Regions from separate parts of the Mesorhizobium yinganensis genome, predicted to be linked through region 1. Evidence: predicted binding sites of a transcription regulator. Region 1 holds the regulator's gene; the other holds the start of a gene.

Region 1 (7,385 bases):
TTGCGGCGGCATCCCTACGCCGGATCGACGCACCGGCCAACAGAAACATTTGCCGCGTAATTTCCCATGCGAATGCGACAGAGGAATAAACGTCGCGGCCGAAAGAGGTACGGGTCAAATGTCGGACATCGATGCGTCAGTCCCGCCCGTCCAGATGGCGGATGTCACGCAGCTTCGGGAAGAGCCAGGCCCACAGGCCCGCGACCGCGATGGCACCGACACCGCCGAAGACGACGGCGGGAACCGTGCCAATGATGGCAGCCATGGTGCCGGCCCGGAACTCGCCGAGTTCGTTGGACGCACCGACGAACACCATGTTCACGGCATTCACACGGCCGCGCAACTCGTCCGGCGTCCATAGCTGGATCAGCGTCTCGCGCACATAGACGCTGACCATGTCGGTGGCGCCGAGCATGGCGAGCGCGAAGATCGACAGCCAGACAATGGTCGAGACGCCGAACACGATGGTGAAGACGCCGAACAGGCCGACGAAGACCAGCATGATGACGCCGGCGTGGTCGCGCAGCGGATGGCCGGCGAGCCACACCGCGACCAGCAATGCACCAATGCCCGGACCGGCACGCAGCAGGCCAAGGCCCCAGGGGCCGAGTTCGAGAATGTCGCGCGCGTAGACGGGCAGGAGCGCCACGGCACCCGAGAGCAGGACCGCGAAGAGGTCGAGCGAGATGGCACCGAGGACCACCTTTTCCCCCCAGATATAGCGGAAACCTGCAAAGAGCGTATCGATCGAAGGGCGCTCCGTGCCGGTTCGCTGTGCCGGCTTGGGAATGCTGAAGATGAGCACGGCTGACGCCAGCATCAGCAATGTCGCAACGCCATAGGCCGCTTCGGCGGAGACGCCGTAGAGCAGGCCGCCGGCGACAGGGCCGACGATGGTCGCGGTCTGCCATGCCGAGGAATTCCAGGCTACGGCATTGGCGAAATCTTTGGGCGGCACGAGATTGGCCACCAGCGAGGCAGCAGCAGGACCGAAGAAAGCCCGTGCTATGCCGAACACGGCAAGCACCGCGAACACAGGCACGACACTCGTCAACCCGCGCAGCGAAAGCAGAAGCAGCGCCAGCGCGCAGAGAGCCTCCAGCCCCGCCGCGAGCCCCATGATCAGGCGGCGGCCGAAACGGTCGGCGATCGCCCCGGTGATCAGCACCAGCAGCAGCGAGGGGATGAACTGGATAATGCCGACAAGGCCGAGATCGAACGGATCGCGCGTCAGGTCGTAGACCTGCCAGCCAACCGCGACGGACACGATCTGGGTCGAGAACGTCGCCAGGAAACGCGCCGCCCAGAAGGCGAGGAACGGCCGGTGCCGGAAGGCAGCATAACGCTGGCTTGCGGCGGTCGCGGTGTTGGAAGACATCGGGCTCGAAATACGAGAGAAGAAACCACGCCGTCTTTAGCGCGGTTCGCCGCCTTTAGCGCCCCCAATTCACAGCTGGACCAAGAATAATTGCGAAAGTCGCGTCGCCATTGCGCCTTTGGCCCTAGCTCTCGGCCTTGAATGTCTCCGCTTCCTTGCGGATCTTTTCCCAGTCGTTACCGTGGCGCTTCAGAAGTTCGCGCGCCTGTCGAGGCGAGAGGTCGGTCGTCTCCGCCAGATGCTGAACTTCGAGTTCCTGACCGGCTGCGAGTTGGCCGCCTTGCTTCACTTTCCTAGCCATGAGTTCTGCCTCCGTTGGCCGGTTCAACGCACGGGCGGCGAAAAGGTCGCATGGCTTTTTCTGCTGATTGGAAAGCGCCGGCACGGACCGCCAACATTCCCGGAACCTCTCCGCATACATGCGAGTTTCCACCGCAACGAATGGAGGTTTTCGATGTTCAAATGGCTTGTACGGCTTGGGCTGGCAGTGGTGGCGACCCGGCTCGCCGCGAAATACATGACACCTGACGTTGAAGCCGAACCCGTTCCGCCAAATCCATCTCGCACCGGGCCGAGGAAACGGAGGGCCACCAAATGACACGCTTGGGTTTGGCAACGGCCGCGCTGGCCGGCTATGTGGCCTACAGGATCGGCCGGCGACTGGTCGCGGAAAATAGCGGAGCGCGCGTAACGAGCGCCAGGATGTCGCGAGGGCGCAAAATCCATCGCGCTCCGCCTGAACATATTGGAGTGGACGTCAGCGCAAGGACTGTCGAAGCGTAGCAGTCCATATTTCGCCTGAAAAGCCGGGCGTTCAGTGTTCCGTCAGCGCTTCGTTGAGCAGGTCGAGGTCGACATAGAAATAGCGCACCAGGCAGCGCTGGACCTCTTCGGTATCGAAGCCGTGGCTCCTGAGATAAGAAACCGATTCATGGATGGCGCGACGGTCGACCAGCTTGGTCTTGCGGTCGTCCTGGGCGTCCATGAGGGCGTCCATCTCGGCGATGTTCCGATCCTTGGACAGGATTTCCATATGGTTTCCCGCAGGCTTCATGCCTGCCAGAGTGGCGCATTAAGGATAACAAAAAGCTAACGCCCGCGGGACAGCAGGCTCGGGCATTTCAATGGTGGGAAACGGAGGGTATTGCCCAAAGACGGCGCTCGCCGCGACGACGCGGCGGGACGACGATCATTCATCGCTGATGGCGTAGCCCGCGCCGCGCACGGTGCGGATGACGTCGGGCAGGCGGTTGGTGTTGACCGCCTTGCGCAGCCGGCCGACATGCACGTCGACGGTACGCTCGTCGATATAGATCGTCTCGCCCCAGACATTGTCGAGCAGTTGCCCGCGCGAGAACACGCGGCCGGGATGGCGCATCATGAATTCCAGCAGCCGGAACTCGGTCGGGCCGAGCTTGATCTCGCTCTTCTTGCGGTAGACGCGGTGCGACTCGCGGTCGAGCACGATATCGCCGACCTTGAGCACCGACGAAAGCACTTCCGGCTTGGCGCGGCGCAGCAGCGCTTTTACACGCGCCACGAATTCGGGGGTCGAAAACGGTTTGACCAGATAGTCGTCGGCGCCGGTGGCCAGCCCGCGCACCCGATCGCTTTCCTCGCCGCGCGCCGTCAGCATGATGATCGGCAGGCGCTCGGTTTCCGGGCGCATCCTCAGCCGCCGGCACAGTTCGATGCCGGAAACCGCCGGCAGCATCCAGTCCAGCACCAGAAGGTCCGGCACATTCTCCTGCAGCCGGATCTCGGCCTCGTCGCCGCGCATGACGACCTCGACCTGATAGCCCTCGGACTCAAGATTGTAGCGGAGGAGGACGCCCAACGGCTCCTCGTCCTCGACCACCATGACCTTCGGTGCGATCATCGCGCCTGCCTTTATTCGGCGAGGACGGTCGTCGCCGTCTCGTCGAGTTTCGGACGGTTCGCCGGAAGCTGCGAACCGGTCAGCACATAATAGGCGTTTTCCGCGATGTTGGTCACGTGGTCGCCGATACGCTCCAGGTTCTTGGCACAGAACAGCAGATGCGTGCAGGTGGTGATGTTGCGCGGATCCTCCATCATGTAGGTCAGGAGTTCGCGAAACACCGAGGTGTATTTGAGGTCGATCTTCTCGTCCTCGGCGCGCAGCCGGTCGAGTTCGGCGGGCTCGCGCCCGGTATAGGCGTCGACGACGCCGCTGATCTGGGCAAGGACCATCGTCGCCATGTCGTCGATGCCGTGGGACAAGCCACGCGGCGTCGTCCCCTCACCGATCGCGCCGACGCGCTTGGCGACGTTCTTGGCAAGATCGCCGATCCGCTCCAAATCGCCCGCCATGCGGATGGCGCCGAGCACGGCGCGCAGGTCCTGGGCCATCGGCTGCCGCTTGGCGATCAGCGTGATGGCGCGGTCGTCCAGCTCACGCTGCTTGGCGTCCATGATGGCGTCATCGGAGATGATCCGCTGCGCCGCCGCGGCGTCGGTGTGTAGAAGCGCCCGGATGGAGGCGCCGACCATCGACGTCGACAGGTCCGCCATGTCGCGGATCAGTTGGTCGATCTGTTTCAGGTCCTGATCGAAGGACGCAACGGTGTGTTCGCGCATTCTGGTGTTCCTCGGGCCGGGATCAGCCGAAGCGGCCGGTAATGTAGTCCTGGGTGCGCTTGTCATCGGGGTTGGTGAACATCTTGTCCGTCGCCCCTTCCTCGACCAGGTAGCCCAGATGGAACATCGCCGTGCGCTGCGACACGCGGGCGGCCTGCTGCATCGAATGGGTGACGATGACGATGGTGTAGTTGGCCCGCAACTCGTCGATCAGCTCTTCCACCTTGGCGGTGGCGATCGGGTCGAGCGCCGAGCACGGCTCGTCCATCAGGATGACCTCGGGCGACACCGCGATGGCGCGGGCGATGCAGAGACGCTGCTGCTGGCCGCCGGAAAGCCCGGTTCCCGGCTCGTTGACGCGGTCCTTGACCTCGTTCCAGAGCGCGGCTTTCTTCAGGCTCGACTCGACGATCTGGTCCAGGTCGGCCTTGCTCTTCGCGAGCCCGTGGATCTTCGGGCCGTAGGCGACGTTTTCGTAGATCGACTTCGGGAACGGATTGGGTTTCTGGAACACCATGCCGACACGGGCGCGCAGTTCGACCACGTCGATCTTCGGATCGTAGATATCCTCGTTGTCCAGCGTGATCTTGCCGGTGACGCGGGCCGAGTCGATCGTGTCGTTCATGCGGTTCAGGCACCGCAGAAAAGTCGACTTTCCGCAGCCCGACGGGCCGATCAGCGCCGTCACCTGGTTTTGCCGCACGTCGAGTTCCACATCGAACAGCGCCTGCTTCGGGCCGTAGAAGACGCCGACCTTGCGGCCTTGCATCTTGATCACTTCGTTGGTTTTCGCAGTCATGCTGCCGCTCACTGCCTGCTCGAGTTTCTGTTCGGTCATGATGTTCATGATGCTTGCTCCCGTCTACCAGCGCCGTTCGAAGCGGCGCCTGAGCACGATTGCGGTGATGTTCATCACCATGAGGAATACCAGAAGAATGATGATGGCGCCGGACATGCGCTCGACGAAGGCGCGCTCGGCCTCGTTCGCCCACATGTAGATCTGCACGGGCAATGCCGTGGCCGGGTCGAGCGGCGTCGCCGGATAGTCGGCGACGAAGGCCACCATGCCGATCAGCAGCAGCGGCGCGGTTTCACCGAGCGCGCGGGCCAGGCCGATGATGGTGCCGGTGAGGATGCCGGGGGTGGCGAGCGGCAGCACATGCTGGAACACCGCCTGCGTCTTGGATGCGCCGAGCCCGAGCGCTGCCGAGCGGATCGACGGCGGCACGGCGGCGAGCGCGGCGCGGGTGGCGATGATGATGGTCGGCAGCGTCATCAGCGTCAGCACCAGGCCGCCAACCAGCGCGGCCGAGCGCGGCATGCCGAGGAAGTTGATAAAGACGGCCAGGCCGAGCAGGCCGAAGACGATCGACGGCACGGCGGCGAGGTTGTTGATGTTGACCTCGATGATGTCGGTGAGCCGCGTCTTCTTGGCGAACTCCTCCAGGTAGATGGAGGCGGCGACGCCGATCGGCAGCGCCAAGAGCAGCACGATCAGCATCATGTAGAACGAACCGATGATGGCGACGCCCATGCCGGCCATTTCCGGGCGGCTCGAGGCGCCGTTGACGAACAGACCGGTGTTGAACTTGCCGGTCAAGGCGCCCTCGTCGCGCAGCTTGGTGATGAAGGCGACCTGCCGGTCGGAAACCTTGCGGTTGGTCTCGGCGACTGTGAGGTCGATCTGGCCCTTGTAGGCGGAATCGACGTTGGCGCTGGTCAGCACCCAGACGTCGCGGGTCGTGCCGATGATCGAGGGATCGGCGACCACCATGTCGCGAAGCTGCGTGCGCACGCCCTCGGAGAGGAAGCCCTTCAGCGCCGCCATCTGCGGCTTGTCGTCGGGCGAGATGCCGAGCTTGGCGGCCAGCGCGTCGCGCGCCAGGTTCGGATAATTGGCGGTGATCAGCACGTTCGGGTCCGTCGCCCGCTTGTCCTGCGGATCGATCACCTTCGCGTCGAAGGTGATCGGCAGCAGCACCGAGGTCTGGAAGAACGAGGTGTAGCCCTTGGAGACGATCGAGACCAGCATCACCGCCAGGAAGATGATGCCGACGGAGATGGCGACGCGGCCGTACCAGCGGAAGCGGGTCTCGGCGGCATAGCGCCGCTTCAGGCCGATGTCGCGGCGTGGCGGGGCCTTGGCAACCGGAAGAGTGCCGAGCGTGGCGGCGGTCATTCGTACTGCTCCCGATATTTGCGCACGATGTAGAGCGCGACGATGTTCATGATCAGCGTCACCACGAAGAGCGTGATGCCGAGCGCGAAGGCCACGAGCGTCTGCGGCGAGTTGAACTCGAGGTCGCCGGTGAGCTGGTTGACGATCTTGACGGTGATGGTGGTCATCGCCTCGAACGGGTTGAGCGTCAGGTTCGCGGCGACGCCCGCCGCCAGCACGACGATCATCGTTTCGCCGATGGCGCGCGAGGCAGTCAGCAGGATGGCGCCGACGATACCCGGAAGCGCGGCCGGCAGGATCACCCGCTTGATCGTCTCGGAGCGCGTGGCGCCGAGGCCGAGCGAACCGTCGCGCATGGCGCGCGGCACCGCCGTGATGATGTCATCCGAAAGCGACGAGACCACCGGGATCAGCATGATGCCCATGACCAGGCCTGCGGTGAAGATCGACTGCGCCTGGATGAAAGGCGTGCCGCCCGTGAGCGCGGCGCTGAGGTCGCGCAGGAACGGCCCGAGCGTCACCAGCGCGAAGATGCCGTAGACGATGGTCGGGATGCCGGCCAGCAGCTCCAGCGTCGGCTTGACGATCGAGCGCACCCGGCGGGAAGCGTATTCGGCCATATAGACCGCCGACAGCAAGCCGATCGGAACCGCGACCAGCAGAGCCACCAAGGCGATGTAGAGCGTGCCGGCGAGCAGCGGGATCAGGCCGAACTGACCGGCGGAGGCGCCCGCTCCGGCCGCTGCGAAGCGCGGATCCCAGACGATGCCGAAGAAGAAATTGGTGAGCGGCACCGCGGCGAAGAAGTGGAAGGTCTCGAACAGCATCGACAGCACGATACCGACGGTTGTCAGGATCGCGATGGTCGACGACCCCAGCAAGGCCCACAGCACGATGCGCTCGACATTGTTGCGGGCCCGCGTCCTCGGCTGAATGCCACGGATGGCGAGGGCCGCGCCGGCGAGCGACAGGATCAGGCCAAGGATGCCGCCCGTCAGCCTCAGGCTGTCGCTGGCGCGGTTGGTCTCCACCGCGATGGGGATCATGTAATCCTGGGTGTCGGGCGCCAGCGCCACACCCTTGGCGACCAGAAGCGGCTGCAATTCGGCGAATGTCGCGGGAAGCTTGTCGAGGGTGGCCGCGTCGAGCCGGCGCAGGCCGTTTGCGAGGCTCCTGACCAGGCCGAGTTCGAGGCTGCGGTTGGGCACCGCGCTTTCGGCCGTGTGTGGC
Region 2 (7,385 bases), on a different contig from region 1:
TTCAGCCGCTGCCGCACCACCGGGCTCCAGGCGATCAGTTCGCCGGCTGAATAGTCCGCCATGTCGCGAAAATTCTCCTGCGGCTCGACGATCGCGTAGAAATTGCCGCCGTAGGCGACGTCGACGACGATTTCGCCAAGCACCGGACAGTCGACGGTCAGACCCTCTGCATAGAGGAAGGACGGCACGTTGGTGATGCGGACCTCTTCTACATACTGCCCCTCCTGCCGGTATTCGGCGATCACCAGTCCGGCTGGCGTGTCGAGACGCAGCACGCCCGGCATCTTCGGCCGGATCAGCCCGTGCTCGATCGCCATGGTGACCGTGCCGATGGTGCCGTGGCCGCACATCGGCAGGCAGCCGGAGGTCTCGATGAACAGGATGGCGATGTCGCAATCCGGCCTCGTCGGCGGATAGAGGATCGAGCCGGACATCATGTCGTGGCCGCGCGGTTCGAACATCAGGCCGGTGCGGATCCAGTCGTATTCGGCGAGGAAATGGGCGCGGCGTTCCATCATGGTCGAGCCGTCGAGCAGCGGCCCTCCCCCGGCGACGAGGCGGACCGGATTGCCGCAGGTGTGTCCGTCGATGCAGAAGAAGGAATGTCGCGCCATGGCGCCGATGCCTCAGAAGCGTTGTGCAGAGAAAGGTTCGATATTGATGGAAGGAGTCTGGCCCAGAACCAGATCGCGGATCAAGCGGCCTGTGGCGGCCGCCTGGGTTAGGCCAAGATGACCGTGGCCGAAGGCGTAGAAGATGTCCGGTGAAGATTTGGCCGTGCCGATGACGGGAAGCGAGTCGGGCAGGGACGGGCGAAAACCCATCCATTCGCGGCCGCCTTCGGCTTTCAGGCCGGGCAGGAATTGCTTCGCCTTTTCCAACATGGCTTTTGAGCGGGCGTAGTTGGGCGGACTCTTCAGGCCGGCAAATTCGACCGCGCCGCCAATTCGGACGCCCGTGCTCAGCGGTGACACGACAAAGCCGTGGCCGACGAAGGTAAGCTGCCGCTTCAGGTCGAAAGCACCGGGTGGCAGGGTGGTGTTGTAGCCGCGCTCGGTTTCCAGCGGCACCTTGTCGCGAAGGTTTGCGGCCAGCAGATGTGACCATGCCCCGGCAGCGATGACCAGGGTGCCCGCGCCGAACCAGCGTCCGTCCACGCTGTTCAGCCCGGCCCCGGTCTGCCCCTGCACGGTTCGCGTTTCGCCGATCGATGCGATTTCCGCTTGCTCGAACCGTGCACCCTTTCGCTCGGCGTAGGCCCAGATCGCCTTGCCGAAGAGTTTCGGGTCGGCCACCTGCTTCCAGGTCGGCTGGAAGGTGCCGCGGGTGAAGCGCGGCGACAGGCCAGGCTGAAGTTCGGCAAGCCGCGCCCCCGCGACATGCTCGAAGGGGATGCCGAGTTTCTCGCGAGCGACCCACCCCGGCATCGAGTCGCGGAATTCGGCCTCGCCCTCGTAAAGGTCGATCGCGCCATTGTGGCTGATCATGTCCGAAGCGCCAGCCCGGTCGGCCAGCCCGGCCCATTCGCTTTCGGCCAACCGCATGAGGCTTGCCTGCGCATTCAGGCTCGCCTCGAAGCGTCGCGGATCGCCCGCTTTGAGGAAGCGCCAGAGCCAGGGCGCGAGCCGCGGCAAGTAGGCCGGCGGGATGGTGAGCGGCCCAAGCGGATCCATCAGCCAGCGTGGCAGCTTTCTCAGCATGCCCTTATGCGCCAGCGGCAGCGGGTCCGAGAAGGCGAGAGCGGCTGCATTGCCCGAACTCGTCTCCTCGCAGATGCCGGTGCGGTCGATCACCGTGACGGAGCGTCCGGCTTCCACAAGATATGCGGCCGCGCATATTCCGACGATGCCGGCGCCGACGATGATGATGTCGTCTGGCTCTGTCTGTGTCGTCATTTTCGATACGGGCACGACGCCGGACGCATCACGATATTCCTAAGCCGCCTTCGCAAACGCCAGTTTCGATAGGTCCGGCCGGACCGCCAGCGTGTCCTTGACGATCTTCTCGACCGCCGCGCGGCGCTCGCCGGACAGCGGCTGTCGGGGCATGCGCACGCGGTCGTTGGTGCCGATGGCGAACACTTCCGCCAGCTTGATGTTCTGCACGAGATAGCTCGACACGTCGAGGTCGAGCAGTGGGCGGAACCAGCGATAGATCGCCAGCGCTTCCTCGCGGCGGCCCTGCTTCATCAACTGGTAGATGGCGACCGTCTCCTTCGGGAAGGCGGTTACAAGGCCCGCGACCCAGCCGATGCAGCCGACCGACAGCGCCTCGAAGGCAAGGTTGTCGACGCCGGTGAACAGCTCAAAGCGATCGCCGAAGCGATTGATGATGTCGGTGGAGCGGCGGATGTCGTCCGACGATTCCTTGATGGCGACGAAAAGCGGATCGGAGGCGAGTTCCTCCATCACGTCGACGGTGACGTCGACTCGGTAGGCGATGCGGTTGGAGTAGATCATCACCGGAAGACCGCCAGCGGTTGCGACGGCCTTGAGGGTGGCGACCGTCTCCTCCGGATTGGTGTGGTAGATCGGGCTCGGCACGACCATCAGCCCGTCCGCGCCGGCCGCTGCCGCGCGCTTGGCGATTGCCGCGCCGTCGCGCGTCGCAGCCTCGTTGACGGTGAGCAGGACCGGCCTTCCGGCGGCGACCTTCTGCGCGGTCTTCAGCACGTCGATTTTCTCGTCATGCGACAGCATCGGGCCCTCGCCGAGCGAACCGGCGACGATGATGCCGTCGCATCCGGCCTCGATCTGGAGAGCGAAACAACGCTCCATTTCCTTGAAATCCAACTTATCGTCCTGCGTGAACTTGGTCGTCACAGCCGGGAAGACACCGCTCCACATGATTGCTCTCCTTCAGATATATTACTGATATATCTCATCGCATGCGGGAGTGTCAACACTGAATCCGATGTGATATATCAAAAGAATATCAACCTCGGAGTTTTACTTGGACCGCTTGGATATCAGAGCCGAATCGGCGAGCAGCCGTGCCTACCGCGCGCTTGAAAAGGCGATCGTCACCCTTGATCTCGCGCCGGGAAGCATCACCACCGAGGGGGCGCTGACCGACCGGCTGGGCTTCGGCCGCACGCCATTGCGCGAGGCGATCCAGCGGCTGGCCTGGGAGGGCCTGTTGGAAATCCGCCCGCGTGCCGGGCTGGCCATCGCGCCGCTTCACGCCGGCGACTGGTTGAGAGTCCTCGACGCCCGCACCGGCATCGAGATCGTGCTGGCGCGTTCGGCAGCGCGCTTCGCCACGCCCGAGGCGGGGGTCCTGTTCGAGCAGGCCGCGCAGGCCATGCACCGCGCCGTGCTGGTGTCCGATGTGGTCGCCTTCCTGGAGGCCGACAAGGCCCTCGACGAAGCGATGGCGGTCGCCGCGGACAACCCCTTCGCCGCGCGGCTCGCCGGGCCGCTGCAGACGCACTCGCGCCGCTTCTGGTTCCGCTACCAGCGCGAGACCGGGCTGGCGGAATCCGCCGGCCGCCATGTCGAACTGATTCAGAAAATTCTCGACCGTGACGAGGCCGGCGCGGCCGCCGAGGCCGAGCGGCTGATGATTCTGCTGCGCGGGCATGCCGAGGCGGCGGTGAGGCGGTGACGGGAGCAGCGTTCATCGCCATTCAGATACGAAGCGGTCTGTCGATATGTCTAATTGGACAAGGATAGGTGACGACGACTATGCGCCCTTCGGAAAGCGAAGGATCACGTTTCCTATCTCTGGGACCGTATATTTTGTCGTTGTCGACGAGATCGACCAAGGGAAAATTCTGGTCACTTACGGCGCTACGACCAGACCCTGGAATATTTTTTACAAGGAAGCAGATGGGGGAGTGTTTCGCCTTTCAGGTATGACAGCGGGACAAGGTGATCCTCATTGGAGCGAGGAAGGGTTAGGCCACTGGTTCGAGCTAACTCTTACCGAGCGCTCGACGCTGCGTTACTGGGGTAATCGCGTAATATTGCACGAAGACGTGGAAGCTGTGACTCCAAGCCAATCCGCTACCCAAAATCTGCGCTCTGGAAAAAGCCGCCAAGCCGTCCCATAGTGTGGACTTTGACGAGGGACCGTCGCGATGGAACTCTCTTCCCTGCTGATCTTTGCGGCCACACTTCTGGTCGCCGCCGGCTCGCCCGGCCCCAGCATCGCCGCATTGGTCGCTCGCGTCATTTCGAAGGGATTTCGCGACGTCTTCCCATTCCTGCTCGCCATGTGGATTGGCGAAGCGATCTGGCTGACGCTCGCCGTGTTCGGATTGGCCTTCGTCGCCCAGACCTTCCATCTCGCCTTCGTGGTCGTGAAATGGCTGGGCGTCGCCTATCTGGCCTACCTGGCCTGGAAGATGTGGACGGCGCCGGTGAAGACAGATGGCGGCCACCTGCCAAAGGAGGACGCGCCCCTGAAACTGTTCTTCGCGGGCATGGCCGTCACGCTCGGCAATCCGAAGATCATGATGTTCTATCTGGCGCTGCTGCCGACCATCATCGATCTCGCCTCGGTAACGCTGCTCGGCTGGGCCGAACTGACGGTCACGATGGCGCTGGTGCTGATCGCCATCGACCTCGCCTGGGTGGTCGCGGCGGCGCAGGCGCGCCGCTTGCTGAAAAGCGCCAGGGCGATGCGCATCGCCAACCGCGTCAGCGCCACCACCATGGCCGGCGCGGCGGCGGCAATAGCCACGCGCTGAGGCGGATCGTCCCGGCCCGCCTCAGGCACCGTATTCTCATCGGCAAGCGTTCGGTTGCTTCCAGTACCTTCGCGGTGTTGGTCGATGATTTTGCCTGAGATCCTCAGCGGACGGCTTTTTGCGGGAGAACGGCGCCTCGCGTCACGCGGCGGTCATGCCGATCGCGCATTTTTTGGGCAATTGCACAAGCAGTGGGTCGAAAACCGTCCCCCTTCTGATAGCATGTGCCAAAACAACAGGTTGGAGGGCCGCGATGGCAACCGCCAGATCCACGACCAGCGCTAAAGCCAATGAAATCGGCTCCAAGGAAATATCGCTGCCGGGGCTGGCCGACCTTCTGCTGGCCCGGGCGCCGGCAGAGGACATGGCGGCATATGATCCTCCCATGCTCGCCAGGGCAGCGGAGATCGCCGCCGCGGCCGTCGCCCGCCATCACAAGGGCGAAAGCATCGTCGCTATCGATCGCGATGCCGGCATCAGCCGCGAGGCATTGCCGGTAACGGTCATCACCGTCGTCAACGACAATATGCCCTTCCTGTTCGACTCGGTGCTGGGCGAGATCACCGAAGCAGCGGGCGAGCCGACGCTGGTGACCCATCCCGTACTCGTGGTGCGCCATGGCGAGAGCGGCGTCGAGGAGATTTTGGGCGACAGCTCCGCGCGGGACCTTGCGGCCGATCGGCTGAGCGTCATCCATGTGCACGTCAAGCCGTTGTCGGCGGAAGAAGCACAGAAGCTGGAGGAGCGGCTCCGCAATGTTCTCGCCCAGGTTCGCGCCGCGACCGCCGATTGGAAGCCGATGCTCGCCCGCCTCGACCGGGCGATCACCGAATTCCGTTACTCGCCGATCCCGCTTGAAAAAACCGCCCTGACCGAGGCGATCGCCTTCCTGGAATGGCTGCGCGACGACAATTTTACCTTCCTCGGCATGCGCGAGTTCAACTACCAGGGCGGCGAGAAGACCGGCACGCTGGAGCGTTCAGAGAAGCGCGGCCTCGGCATCCTCGCCGACCCGGACGTGCGGGTGCTCAGGCGCGGCAACGACGAGGACGGACAGACGACCCCGGAAATCCGTGCCTTCCTGCACGGGCCCGAGCCGCTGATCGTCACCAAGGCCAACGCCAAGTCGGTGGTCCACCGCCGCGCCTATCTCGACTACATCGGCGTGAAGACCTATTCGCCCGAAGGCGAGCTTGCCGGGGAGTTGCGCATCGTCGGCCTGTTCACCTCCACTGCCTACACGCGCTCGGTGATGAAGATCCCCTATCTGCGTTCCAAGGCCGAAACCATCATCCAGAAATCCGGCTTCGATCCGGGCGACCATTCCGGCAAGGCGCTGATCAACGTGCTGGAGTCCTATCCGCGCGACGAGCTGTTCCAGATACCGATCGCCGTTCTCCAGTCGCATGCGGAATCGATCCTGGGCCTGGTCGAGCGCCCGCGCATTCGCGCGCTGGTGCGCGTCGACCAGTTCGACCGCTTCGTCTCGGTTCTCGTCTTCGTCCCGCGCGACCGCTACGATTCCATCGTCCGCGAAAAGATCGGGCAATATCTGAAGACCGTCTTCGACGGCCGGCTCTCGGCCTATTACCCCGCCTTCCCGGAGGGAGGGCTGGCGCGCGTGCATTTCATCATCGGCCGTTCCGGCGGCAAGACGCCTCATGTCGAGCCCCAGGCGATCGAGGCGGCGATCCGCGACATCGTGCGGACCTGGGAGGATGCGCTGCGCGACGAGGCCGCCGCCTCCGGCCTCGACGAAAAACTTGCGGCGGTCGCCGCGAAATTTCCGGAAAGCTACCGCGGCAGCTTCAGCGCCGCCGAGGCGCTGGCGGACGCCAGGCGCGTTTCCGGCCTTTCGGCGGAAAAACCCATCGCCATCGACTATTACCGCCATGCCGACCAGCCGCAAAAACAGGCGGCGCTGAAGATCCATCATTTCGGCGAGCCGGTCACGCTGTCGCGGCGCGTGCCCATGCTGGAAAACATGGGTTTCCGCGTCATCAGCGAGCGCACCTTCGAGATCGACCGGGACGACGGCGGCCGGGTCTTCATCCACGATATGGAACTGAAGAACGCCTTCAACAAACCGATCGACCTTTCCGACGGCGGCAAGCTGCTGGAGGACGTGCTGCTGTCGGTCTGGCACGGCCGCGCCGACAATGACGGCTACAACGCGCTCGCCCAGACCGCCGGCCTGTGGTCGAAGGAGATCGTCATCCTGCGCGCCTATGGCCGCTACCTCCAACAGGCCGGCATTCCGCAGAGCCAGGACGTCATCGCCAACGTCCTGAACCGCTATCCGGAGATCGCGCGCGGCCTGTTCCAGCTTTTCGTCGCCATGTTCGACCCTGCCGGCAAGGACGGCGAGGTCGCCGTGAAACATCTGACGGCCAAGATCAAGGAAGCGCTGGAGGAGGTGCCGAATCTCGACGACGACACCATCATCCGGCGCTATCTCAATCTCGTCGAAGCCTCGCTGCGCACCAACCATTTCGCCCCGGCCACCGACAAGCCGCGCTCGCTGGCGATCAAGCTGGACTCGCGGTCGCTGGTCGGCCTGCCCGAGCCCAGGCCGTGGCGCGAGATTTTTGTTTACGGGCCACAGGTCGAGGGCGTGCACCTGCGCTTCGGACCGGTCGCGCGCGGCGGCCTGCGCTGGTCGGACCGGGCCCAAGACTACCGCACCGAAGTG

What was found. The regulator PhoB, encoded in region 1, activates phosphate uptake and scavenging genes when phosphate is short. The targets are predictions, from matches to a motif close to TGTCATNNANCTGTCAT.
Region 2: ABMA59_RS13260 (NAD-glutamate dehydrogenase) is a predicted target of PhoB. The motif match lies at 4,833-4,849, and genes of this name have one in related genera.

Annotation. Positions count from the first base shown of each region.
Region 1 is NZ_JBEBMH010000007.1:110,495-117,879, reverse strand. It holds gene ABMA59_RS15490 (MFS transporter) at 137-1,378, opposite strand; gene ABMA59_RS15485 (hypothetical protein) at 1,503-1,679, opposite strand; gene ABMA59_RS15480 (hypothetical protein) at 2,193-2,411, opposite strand; gene phoB (phosphate regulon transcriptional regulator PhoB) at 2,568-3,257, opposite strand; gene phoU (phosphate signaling complex protein PhoU) at 3,269-3,976, opposite strand; gene pstB (phosphate ABC transporter ATP-binding protein PstB) at 3,999-4,823, opposite strand; gene pstA (phosphate ABC transporter permease PstA) at 4,839-6,155, opposite strand; gene pstC (phosphate ABC transporter permease subunit PstC) at 6,152-7,385, opposite strand, start outside.
Region 2 is NZ_JBEBMH010000005.1:290,229-297,613, reverse strand. It holds gene ABMA59_RS13285 (4-hydroxyproline epimerase) at 1-614, opposite strand, end outside; gene ABMA59_RS13280 (NAD(P)/FAD-dependent oxidoreductase) at 627-1,895, opposite strand; gene ABMA59_RS13275 (dihydrodipicolinate synthase family protein) at 1,935-2,846, opposite strand; gene ABMA59_RS13270 (GntR family transcriptional regulator) at 2,962-3,606, shown strand; gene ABMA59_RS13265 (LysE family translocator) at 4,082-4,693, shown strand; gene ABMA59_RS13260 (NAD-glutamate dehydrogenase) at 4,947-7,385, shown strand, end outside.